Regions from separate parts of the Angustibacter aerolatus genome, predicted to be linked through region 2. Evidence: riboswitches for the same ligand, from Rfam matches in the RefSeq annotation. Region 2 holds a riboswitch; the other holds the start of a gene.
The links. Region 2 has a riboswitch for S-adenosylmethionine ahead of ACYVI6_RS17700 (aminotransferase class V-fold PLP-dependent enzyme). Riboswitches for the same ligand answer to the same signal wherever they lie in the genome.

Region 1: it holds a riboswitch for S-adenosylmethionine, as region 2 does, so the genes downstream of both, ACYVI6_RS12525 (ABC transporter substrate-binding protein) here and ACYVI6_RS17700 (aminotransferase class V-fold PLP-dependent enzyme) in region 2, are expected to answer to the same signal.

What each region holds. Positions count from the first base shown of each region.
Region 1 is NZ_BAAHBM010000052.1:18,048-22,280, forward strand. Features, by position in the region: gene ACYVI6_RS12515 (amino acid ABC transporter ATP-binding protein) at 1-733, opposite strand, end outside; gene ACYVI6_RS12520 (amino acid ABC transporter permease) at 730-1,506, opposite strand; gene ACYVI6_RS12525 (ABC transporter substrate-binding protein) at 1,583-2,434, opposite strand; SAM riboswitch class I at 2,664-2,753, opposite strand; gene ACYVI6_RS12530 (1,4-dihydroxy-2-naphthoyl-CoA synthase) at 2,850-3,773, opposite strand; gene ACYVI6_RS12535 (o-succinylbenzoate synthase) at 3,792-4,233, shown strand, end outside.
Region 2 is NZ_BAAHBM010000131.1:465-4,697, forward strand. Features, by position in the region: partial or broken gene ACYVI6_RS17690 (family 43 glycosylhydrolase) at 1-758, opposite strand, end outside; gene ACYVI6_RS17695 (glycoside hydrolase family 43 protein) at 958-1,887, shown strand; SAM riboswitch class IV at 1,965-2,076, shown strand; gene ACYVI6_RS17700 (aminotransferase class V-fold PLP-dependent enzyme) at 2,114-3,517, shown strand; gene ACYVI6_RS17705 (ribose-phosphate diphosphokinase) at 3,530-4,233, opposite strand, start outside.

The sequences.
Region 1 (4,233 bases), on a different contig from region 2:
GCTGCAGCCGCTCGGTGCGCGGAGCGTCGAACAGCTGCGCCGGCTCGCCGTGCTCGACCACCACGCCGCCGTCCACGAACGCCACCTGGTCGGCGACCTCGCGGGCGAAGCCCATCTCGTGCGTCACGACGAGCATCGTCATGCCGCCGCTCGCGAGGTCGGCCATGAGGGCGAGCACGCCCTTCACCAGCTCGGGGTCGAGCGCCGACGTCGCCTCGTCGAACAGCATGACGCGCGGCTCGAGGGCGAGCGCACGGGCGATGGCGACGCGCTGCTGCTGACCGCCCGAGAGCTGTGCGGGACGGCTGGAGGCCTTGTGCCGCAACCCGACCGCGTCGAGCCGCTGCAGCGCGACGTGCTCTGCGGCGTCCGGTGAGAGCCCGCGCAGGTGGCGCAGCGCGAGCGTCACGTTGTCGAGCACCGTGCGGTGCGGGAACAGGTTGAACTGCTGGAACACCATGCCGATGCGCTTGCGGTGCTCGTCGACGTCGTCCGCGAGCACGCTGCGGCCGTCGACGAGCAGGTCGCCCGAGTCGGGCTCCAGCAGGCGGTTCACGATGCGCAGCGCCGTCGACTTGCCGGAGCCGGACGGACCGACGACGCACGTGGTGGTGCCGGCCGGCACGTGCAGGCTGACGCCGCGCAGCACCTGGTTGCGACCGAAGGCCAGGTGCACGTCGTCGAGCGTCACCGACAGCGCGTCCGTCGACGTCGCGGTGGGGGAGGTGCTCATCGGGCGGCTCCGGTCGTCGGGTCGGCGGTGAGGGCTGCGTCGTCGTCCGGTGCCTCGACGCCGTCGGCGGGACGCCCCTCGCGCAGCCGCCGGTCGACCGCGTTCACGGCGTGCGTGAGCGGCACGGTGATCACGAGGTACACGAGCCCGGCGAGGACGAGCGCCGACGCGTTGCCGGTGTTGGCGGCGTAGTCCTGGCCGATGCGGAACAGCTCGCGCTGGCTGGCGAGCAGGCCGAGGAAGTAGACCAGGCTCGAGTCCTTGATGAGCGCGATGAGCTGGTTCACCCAGGCCGGCAGCACGCGACGCACGCCCTGCGGCACGATCACCAGCCGCATCGCCTGACGGTGCGAGAACCCGAGGGCGCGGCTGGCCTCGAGCTGGCCGGCCTCGACGCTCTGGATGCCCGACCGGAAGATCTCGCCCATGTACGCCGCCGCCACCAGGCCGAGCGCCAGGATGCCGAGCGGGTACGGGTTCGGGCCCCACAGCGCGAGCCCCACGGGTGCCAGGCCGACGCCGACCAGCAGGATCGTCACGGCCACCGGCAGGCCGCGGAACAGGTCGGTGTAGACGCGCGCCGGCCAGCGCAGCCAACGGGTGCGGGCCAGTCCGGCGGTCGCGAGCAGCAGACCCAGCACGGTGCCGAGCACCGCCGACGCGATCGCCAGCACGAGCGTGTTGCGGAGCCCGACCGTGAGCATGTCGGGCAGCGCCTCGCGCATGGCGTCGAGGTCGAAGAACGTCTGCCAGACGGTGCGCAGCGTCTCCATGCGGGTCTCCCTGGTGCAGTGGCCGGGCGGCCCGCGGGTGCGGACCACCCGGCCGGGTGTCGGTGCGGTGCGTCGGTCAGGACGTCGCGGTCGCGCTCGCGGTGACCGGCGGGAACTTCACGGTGCCGCTCCCGGGCTCGAAGTCGGCCGGCACCGGGCGGCCCGGGTAGTACTGCTCCTGCAGCTTCGTCCAGGTGCCGTCGGCGATGACCTCGTCGAGACCCTTGTCCAGCGCGGCCTTCAGCTTCGTGTTGCCGCGCTTCACCGCGAACGCCGTCGGGGCGGGGCTGAGCTCGGTCGCGGCGACCACGATCTTGCCCTTGCTGTCCTTCGCCGACTTCTCGCCGATCTCGGCGGGCGCGATCCACGCGTCGGACGTCTGGGTGCGCAGCTGGTTCAGCGCCGCGTTGTAGTCGGGCACGCGCACCGGGTCGAGGTTCTGCTTCGTCGCGTAGTCGTCCTGCACGGTGCCCTGGACGACGACGACGCGCTTGCCCTGCAGCTGGTCGAAGCCCTTCACCGTCGAGCCGGCGGGCACGTCCAGACCGAAGTAGCCGAAGTCGTAGCCGTTGCCGAAGTCCACGGTCTTCTTGCGGGCCTCGGTGATGGTGATCGACGAGCTGCCGACGTCGAAGCGGCCCGCGTTCACCTGCGCCAGCAGCGCCGAGAAGTCGGTGCCGGCGAACTGCACCTTGAGCCCGACCTTCGCCGCGACCGCGGTCAGCAGGTCGTTGTCGAAGCCAGTGAACTTGCCGTCCTTCAAGTACACGTTCGGCGGCGCGTCGGTCAGCGTGCCGACGCGCAGGGTGCCGGGCTGCTGCAGGTCGTACGGGTTGCTCGCGGCCTTCGACGCCGAGGAGCCACCGCCGCAGGCGGCGAGCAGCACCGCGAGGGAGGCGGCGGTGACGGCGGGCACGAGACGGGACAAGCGCACAGGGATCTCCAGATGTGGTGTGGCAGAACGCTCTTGGCGTCCACGGGGGTTCGTCGCGGCGGGCCCGAGGCGCGCCGCAGCAGCCCCGACGCGTCAGCGCGCCGAGGCCGAGGGGGTGGTGGGTGCGGTCAGGCTCGACGGAGCCGACAGAGCATGCCGCTGGTGCGGCAGAGGTCGACGTGCCGGCGCGAGCACAGGGTGGAGCGGGGCGTCACGGGGTGGTCCTCCATCGGTCCTGGCGGTAGCACCTCACCCCGAGGGGCGGTTGCTGCGACGTCGACGAGCCAGGTCTCTCGGTCGCTCTGGATGGGCAGGTCGATCGTCGCACCCGCTCGCGCCGTCCGCCAAATCGAGACCGGGCGCCCCGGTGTGTCCCTCGACACACCCGTTGTCCTGCAAGCGTTCTGGGTCAGAAGTACCAGGGGAAGGGCGTCCAGTCGGGGTCGCGCTTCTGCAGGAAGGCGTCGCGGCCCTCGACGGCCTCGTCGGTCATGTAGGCGAGGCGGGTGGCCTCGCCGGCGAAGACCTGCTGACCCATGAGGCCGTCGTCCACCAGGTTGAAGGCGTACTTCAGCATGCGCTGCGCGGTGGGGCTCTTGCCGTTGATCTCGCGGGCCCACTGCAGCGCGGTGGCCTCGAGCTCGGCGTGGTCGGCGACCTCGTTGACGGCGCCCATGCGCTGCATGGTCTCGGCGTCGTAGGTGCGGCCCAGGAAGAAGATCTCGCGCGCGGCCTTCTGGCCGACCATGCGCGCCAGGTAGGCCGAGCCGTAGCCGGCGTCGAACGAGCCGACGTCGGCGTCGGTCTGCTTGAAGCGGGCGTGCTCGCGGCTGGCGATCGTGAGGTCGCAGACGACGTGCAGGCTGTGGCCGCCGCCGGCCGCCCACCCGTTGACGACGGCGATGACCACCTTGGGCATCGTGCGGATGAGCCGCTGCACCTCGAGCACGTGCAGGCGCCCGCCGGCCGCCTTCACCCGGGCCTCGTCGACCGTCTCGGCGGTCTCGCCGTCCGCGTACTGGTAGCCGCTGCGGCCGCGGATGCGCTGGTCGCCGCCGGAGCAGAAGGCGCGGCCGCCGTCCTTGGGGCTCGGGCCGTTGCCGGTGAGCAGCACGCACCCGACGTCGGGTGTCATGCGGGCGTGGTCGAGCGCGCGGTACAGCTCGTCGACGGTGTGCGGCCGGAAGGCGTTGCGCACCTCCGGCCGGTCGAACGCGATGCGCACGGCACCGGTGTCGACGGCGCGGTGGTAGGTGACGTCGGTGAACTCGAAGCCGGCGACCGGCGTCCACGCGGACGGGTCGAAGGTCTCGCTGACGGGCTCGTTGCGCACGTCGGCGAGGATAGGCGCGTGCAGCCCGACCTGGAGACGCTGGTGCGGACGGCGCGCGTCGTGAGCCTGCCGATGCGCGTGCGGTTCCGCGGCATCACCACGCGCGAGGCGCTGCTGCTGCGCGGCCCGGCCGGCTGGGGCGAGTTCTCGCCGTTCGTCGAGTACGACGACGTCGAGGCGGCGCGCTGGCTGCGGTCGGCCCTCGCGTCGGCCACCGCCCCGGTGCCGCGGGCGGTGCGCGACCACGTGCCGGTCAACGCCACCGTGCCGGCCGTCGGCCCGGCCGACGTCGAGGGCGTGCTGGCCCGGTTCGACGGGTGCACCACGGCGAAGGTGAAGGTCGCCGAGCCCGGCCAGTCGCTCGACGACGACGTGGCGCGCGTCGGCGAGGTGCGGCGGCTGCTGGGCGCCGGGGGCCGCGTGCGCGTCGACGCGAACGGCGGCTGGTCGGTGGACGACG
Region 2 (4,233 bases):
GCGGTCGAGGCGAACAGGTACCAGTACCCGCCGCGGTGCACGGCGTAGGCGCCCTCGAACTTGTTGTCGATCGCGATGCGCGTCGCCGTGCCGACGGTGCTGCGGCCGTCGGCGCTCAGCCGCACCACGAAGATCCCGCCGTAGTACGAGCCGTACATCAGCCACTGGGTGCCGTCGGCGTCGGTCACCACGTTCGGGTCGAACGTCCACAGGAAGTCGCCCGAGCCGCCGGCGCCGTGCCGCGGGGCGACCACCGGTGCACCGCTGTCGGTCCACGGGCCCGCGGGGGTCGGGGCGGTCGCGACGCCGATCGCGTTGTCACCCGACTCGGGGGTGACGGTGGTGTCGGTGACCACGTAGTACATGCGGTACTCGCCGTCGACGTAGCGCAGGTCGGGCGCCCAGAGGCCGGCGTCCGCGGTGGCCCAGGCCGGACGGGTGGCCGCGGTGAAGGCGTCGCCGACGTGCGTCCAGCTCACGAGGTCGCGCGAGCGGGCGATCGGGATCTGGTGCGGCGTGCCCTCGCCCTCGCGCAGCGGGTCGGAGGTGCCGACGGCGTACCACCAGCCGTCCTTGCCGCGCAGCAGGGAGGGGTCGGCGAAGGTGTCGGCGAAGCCCTGCGAGACGGGGTTGCGGTAGGTGGCCGGCTGCGTCCGGTCGGCGGGCGTCGCGGCCTGCGCGGCGGGCACGGCCAGGCCCGTCGCGAGCAGGGCCGCCAGCGCCGTCCGGCGTGCTGCGGGTCGTGCGCTGCGCCTCATGGCGGCTCCTTCGTCGCCCGGTGCCGCGGACGTCGTCGTCCGCGTGCGCTGCGCCCGTACCCACCCGATCGCCGTCCATGCACCCGACTTCGGTCACGGACAGGTCACGAAGCGGGCACGCCCGGGCACCACCCGGTCGGCGCTCCTGTCGGGGCCCGCTCGGTGGGCGCCCGCGGCCGCCGGTGGCAGCATCAAGACCATGCCGACCAGCTACGCGAACCCGGTGCACGACGGCTACCTCGCCGACCCGTTCGTGCTCCGCACCGACGACGGGTACGTCGCCTTCGGCACCGGGCGCACGGTCGACGGGCGGGCCTTCGAGGTGCTGCGCTCGGACGACCTCGTGCACTGGCGCAGCGTCGGCGGGGCGCTGGAGCAGGTGCCCGGGCTGGGTACCGACTACTGGGCGCCCGAGGTCGCGCACGCCGAGGGCCGCTGGTGGATGTACTACTCGGCCGGCACCGGCGACGTCGGGCACCAGGTGCGGGTCGCGGTGGCCGACGACCCGGTCGGCCCGTACCGCGACACCGGGCACGTGCTCACCGAGGGGGAGCGCTTCGCCATCGACCCGCACCCCTTCCGCGACGCCGACGGCGACTGGTGGCTGTTCTTCGCCCGCGACGTGCTCGACACCGAGCGGGTCGGCACCATGCTCGCCGTCGCCAGGCTCGACGGCATGACCCGGCTCGCCGGCCCGACGACCGCGGTGCTCGAGCCGACCGGCGACTGGCAGCTGTACCAGCGGCAGCGCTCGATGTACGGGAAGGTCTACGACTGGCACACGCTGGAGGGGCCGTTCGTCGTGCACCGCGGCGGCCGCTACCACCTCTTCTACTCCGGCGGGTCGTGGCAGGAGCCGACGTACGGCGTCGCGCACGCTGTGGCCGACCGCCCCGACGGGCCCTGGGTCGAGACCGCGCGGGAGCCGCTGCTGCGCAGCGTGCCAGGCGTCGTCGGGCCCGGCCACAACAGCGTGGTCACCACGCCCGACGGGCTCGACGTGATGGTCTACCACGCGTGGGACGTCGAGCAGACGGCCCGCCGGATGTGCCTCGACCCGATCCGGTGGACGCCGGACGGCCCGGTCGTGGACGGCCCGTCGACGGGGCCGACGACGCTCGAGCGCTAGCCCGGCGTCTCGCAGGTCGAGAAGATGCGGCTCGAAGGGTGGACCGGCGGCGCGGGCTGCCGATACCTTCTGACGTAGGTCACGAGTGCCAGCGTTCAGCCCCGGCTTGCTGGCCGGCAACCCTCCTCCGCGGCGGGGTGCCCCGGGTGAGGACCTGGCGTCGGCGAGGTGCCGGCGCAAGCGCGGACCTGCGGCACGTGGGTCCCTGACCCGTCGTGGAGACGTCATGTCGACCATCGCCCGCCCGACCACACCCCGCACCGTCGCCCGTCCTGCTACCCGTCCCGGCGCCCCGGCGTCCGACTGGCCGGGGGCAGGGCCACTGCTGCCGGTGGTCGGCGCCGACCTGGCCGCGCCGCTCGTCGACGGTCGGACCGTGCGGCACGTGAACCTCGACCAGGCCGCGAGCGCCCAGTGCCTCGAGTCGGTGGCCGCGCGCGTCACCGCCGCGCTGCCGTACTACGCGAGCGTGCACCGCGGTGCCGGCTGGGCCTCGCAGGTGTCGACGTCGGCGCTCGAGCAGAGCCGCCGCACGATCGGCGGCTTCGTGGGCGCCCGGCCCGGCGACGTCGTCGTGCTGACCCGCAACACCACCGATGCGCTGAACCTGCTCGCGGGCTGTCTGCCGACGTGGGGCGACGTGGTGTTCCTCGACCTCGAGCACCACGCGAACCTGCTGCCCTGGCAGGCCCGACCGCACCGCGCCGTCGCCACGCAGCCGACGCTGGAGGGCACGCTCGCCGAGCTCGAGCGGGTGCTGGCCGAGCGCCCGGCCGCGCTGCTCGCCGTCACCGGCGCGTCGAACGTCACCGGCGAGGAGCTGCCCGTCGACCGCCTGGTGCGGCTCGCGCACCGGCACGGCGCCCGCGTGGTGGTCGACGCCGCCCAGCTCGCCCCGCACCGCCGGATCAGCCTCACCGAGAGCGGCGCCGACTACGTGGCGTTCAGCGGCCACAAGCTCTACGCGCCGTACGGCGCGGGCGCGCTGGTCGGCCGGCGCGACTGGCTCGACCGCGGCACACCGCACCTGGCCGGCGGCGGCGCCGTCGTGCAGGTCGACGTCGAGCAGACGCAGTGGGCGTGCGCCCCGGCGCGGCACGAGGGCGGCACCCCGAACGTGCTCGGCGCGGTGGCGCTGGCCGCCGCTTGCGAGGCGCTGGGCGCGCTGCCCGAGGCGGCGCTCGAGGTGCACGAGGCGGCGCTGCGCGAGCGGCTGGTGCACGGGCTGACCGCGCTCGACGGCGTCGAGGTGCACCGGGTCTTCGCCGACGACGCCCCCTCGATCGGCGTCGTCACCTTCACGGTCGACGGGGTCGACGCGGGGCTGGTCGCCGCGTACCTGTCGGCCGAGCACGGCATCGGCGTCCGCGACGGCCGGTTCTGCGCGCACCCGCTGCTCGCCCACCTCGGGCTCGACGCCGGGGCGGTGCGGGCCAGCGTCGGCGTCGGCTCGCGCACCGAGGACGTCGACCGGCTGGTGGCCGCCGTCGCCGAGCTGGTCGCGCACGGCCCCTCGTGGACCTACGCCCGCACCGAGGGTCGCTGGGCGCCGAGCCCCGACCCGCGCCCGCTGCCGGCCTGGGCGGGCGACAGCGCCGGCCCCGCGGGCGCGAGTCCCTGCGAGAGCTAGGGTCTGCCCGCCCTAGCCGTGGGTGGGGACGTCGGAGAACAGGCTCGACACCGACTCGCCGAGGTGGATGCGGCTGATCGCCTCGGCGAAGACCGGCGCGACCGAGCGGACCTCGAGGTGCGGCAGCCCGTAGTGCCCGGCCTGCGGCACGGTGTTGGTGGTGACCACCTCGGTGACGTCGTCGCGGGCCGAGAGCCGCTCGATGGCCGGGCCGGTGAACAGGCCGTGGGTGCACGCCAGCGAGACGGTGCGCACGTGCCGGGAGCGCAGCGCCTCGAGCAGCTCGACGACCGAGCCGCCGGTGGCGATCTCGTCGTCGAGCACGATGACGTCCTTGCCGTCGACGTCGCCGACGATCATGTCGATGACCACGCGGTCGTCGGCCAGCCGCTGCTTCGAGCCGGCGGCGACCGGCACGTCGAGCAGCCGGGCGAACGCGGTGGCCGCCTTGGCGTTGCCGAGGTCGGGGGAGACCACGACGGTGTTCGACAGGTCGCGACCGCGGTAGTGCATCGCCAGGTCGCCGATCGCCGACAGGTGGTCGACCGGCACCGAGAAGAACCCGTGCACCTGCGGGGCGTGCAGCGCCATCGTCACCACGCGGTCGGCGCCCGCCGTGGCGATGAGGTCGGCCACCAGCCGGCCGCCGATCGAGATGCGCGGCGCGTCCTTCTTGTCGCTGCGCGCGTAGGCGTAGTGCGGGATGACGGCGGTGA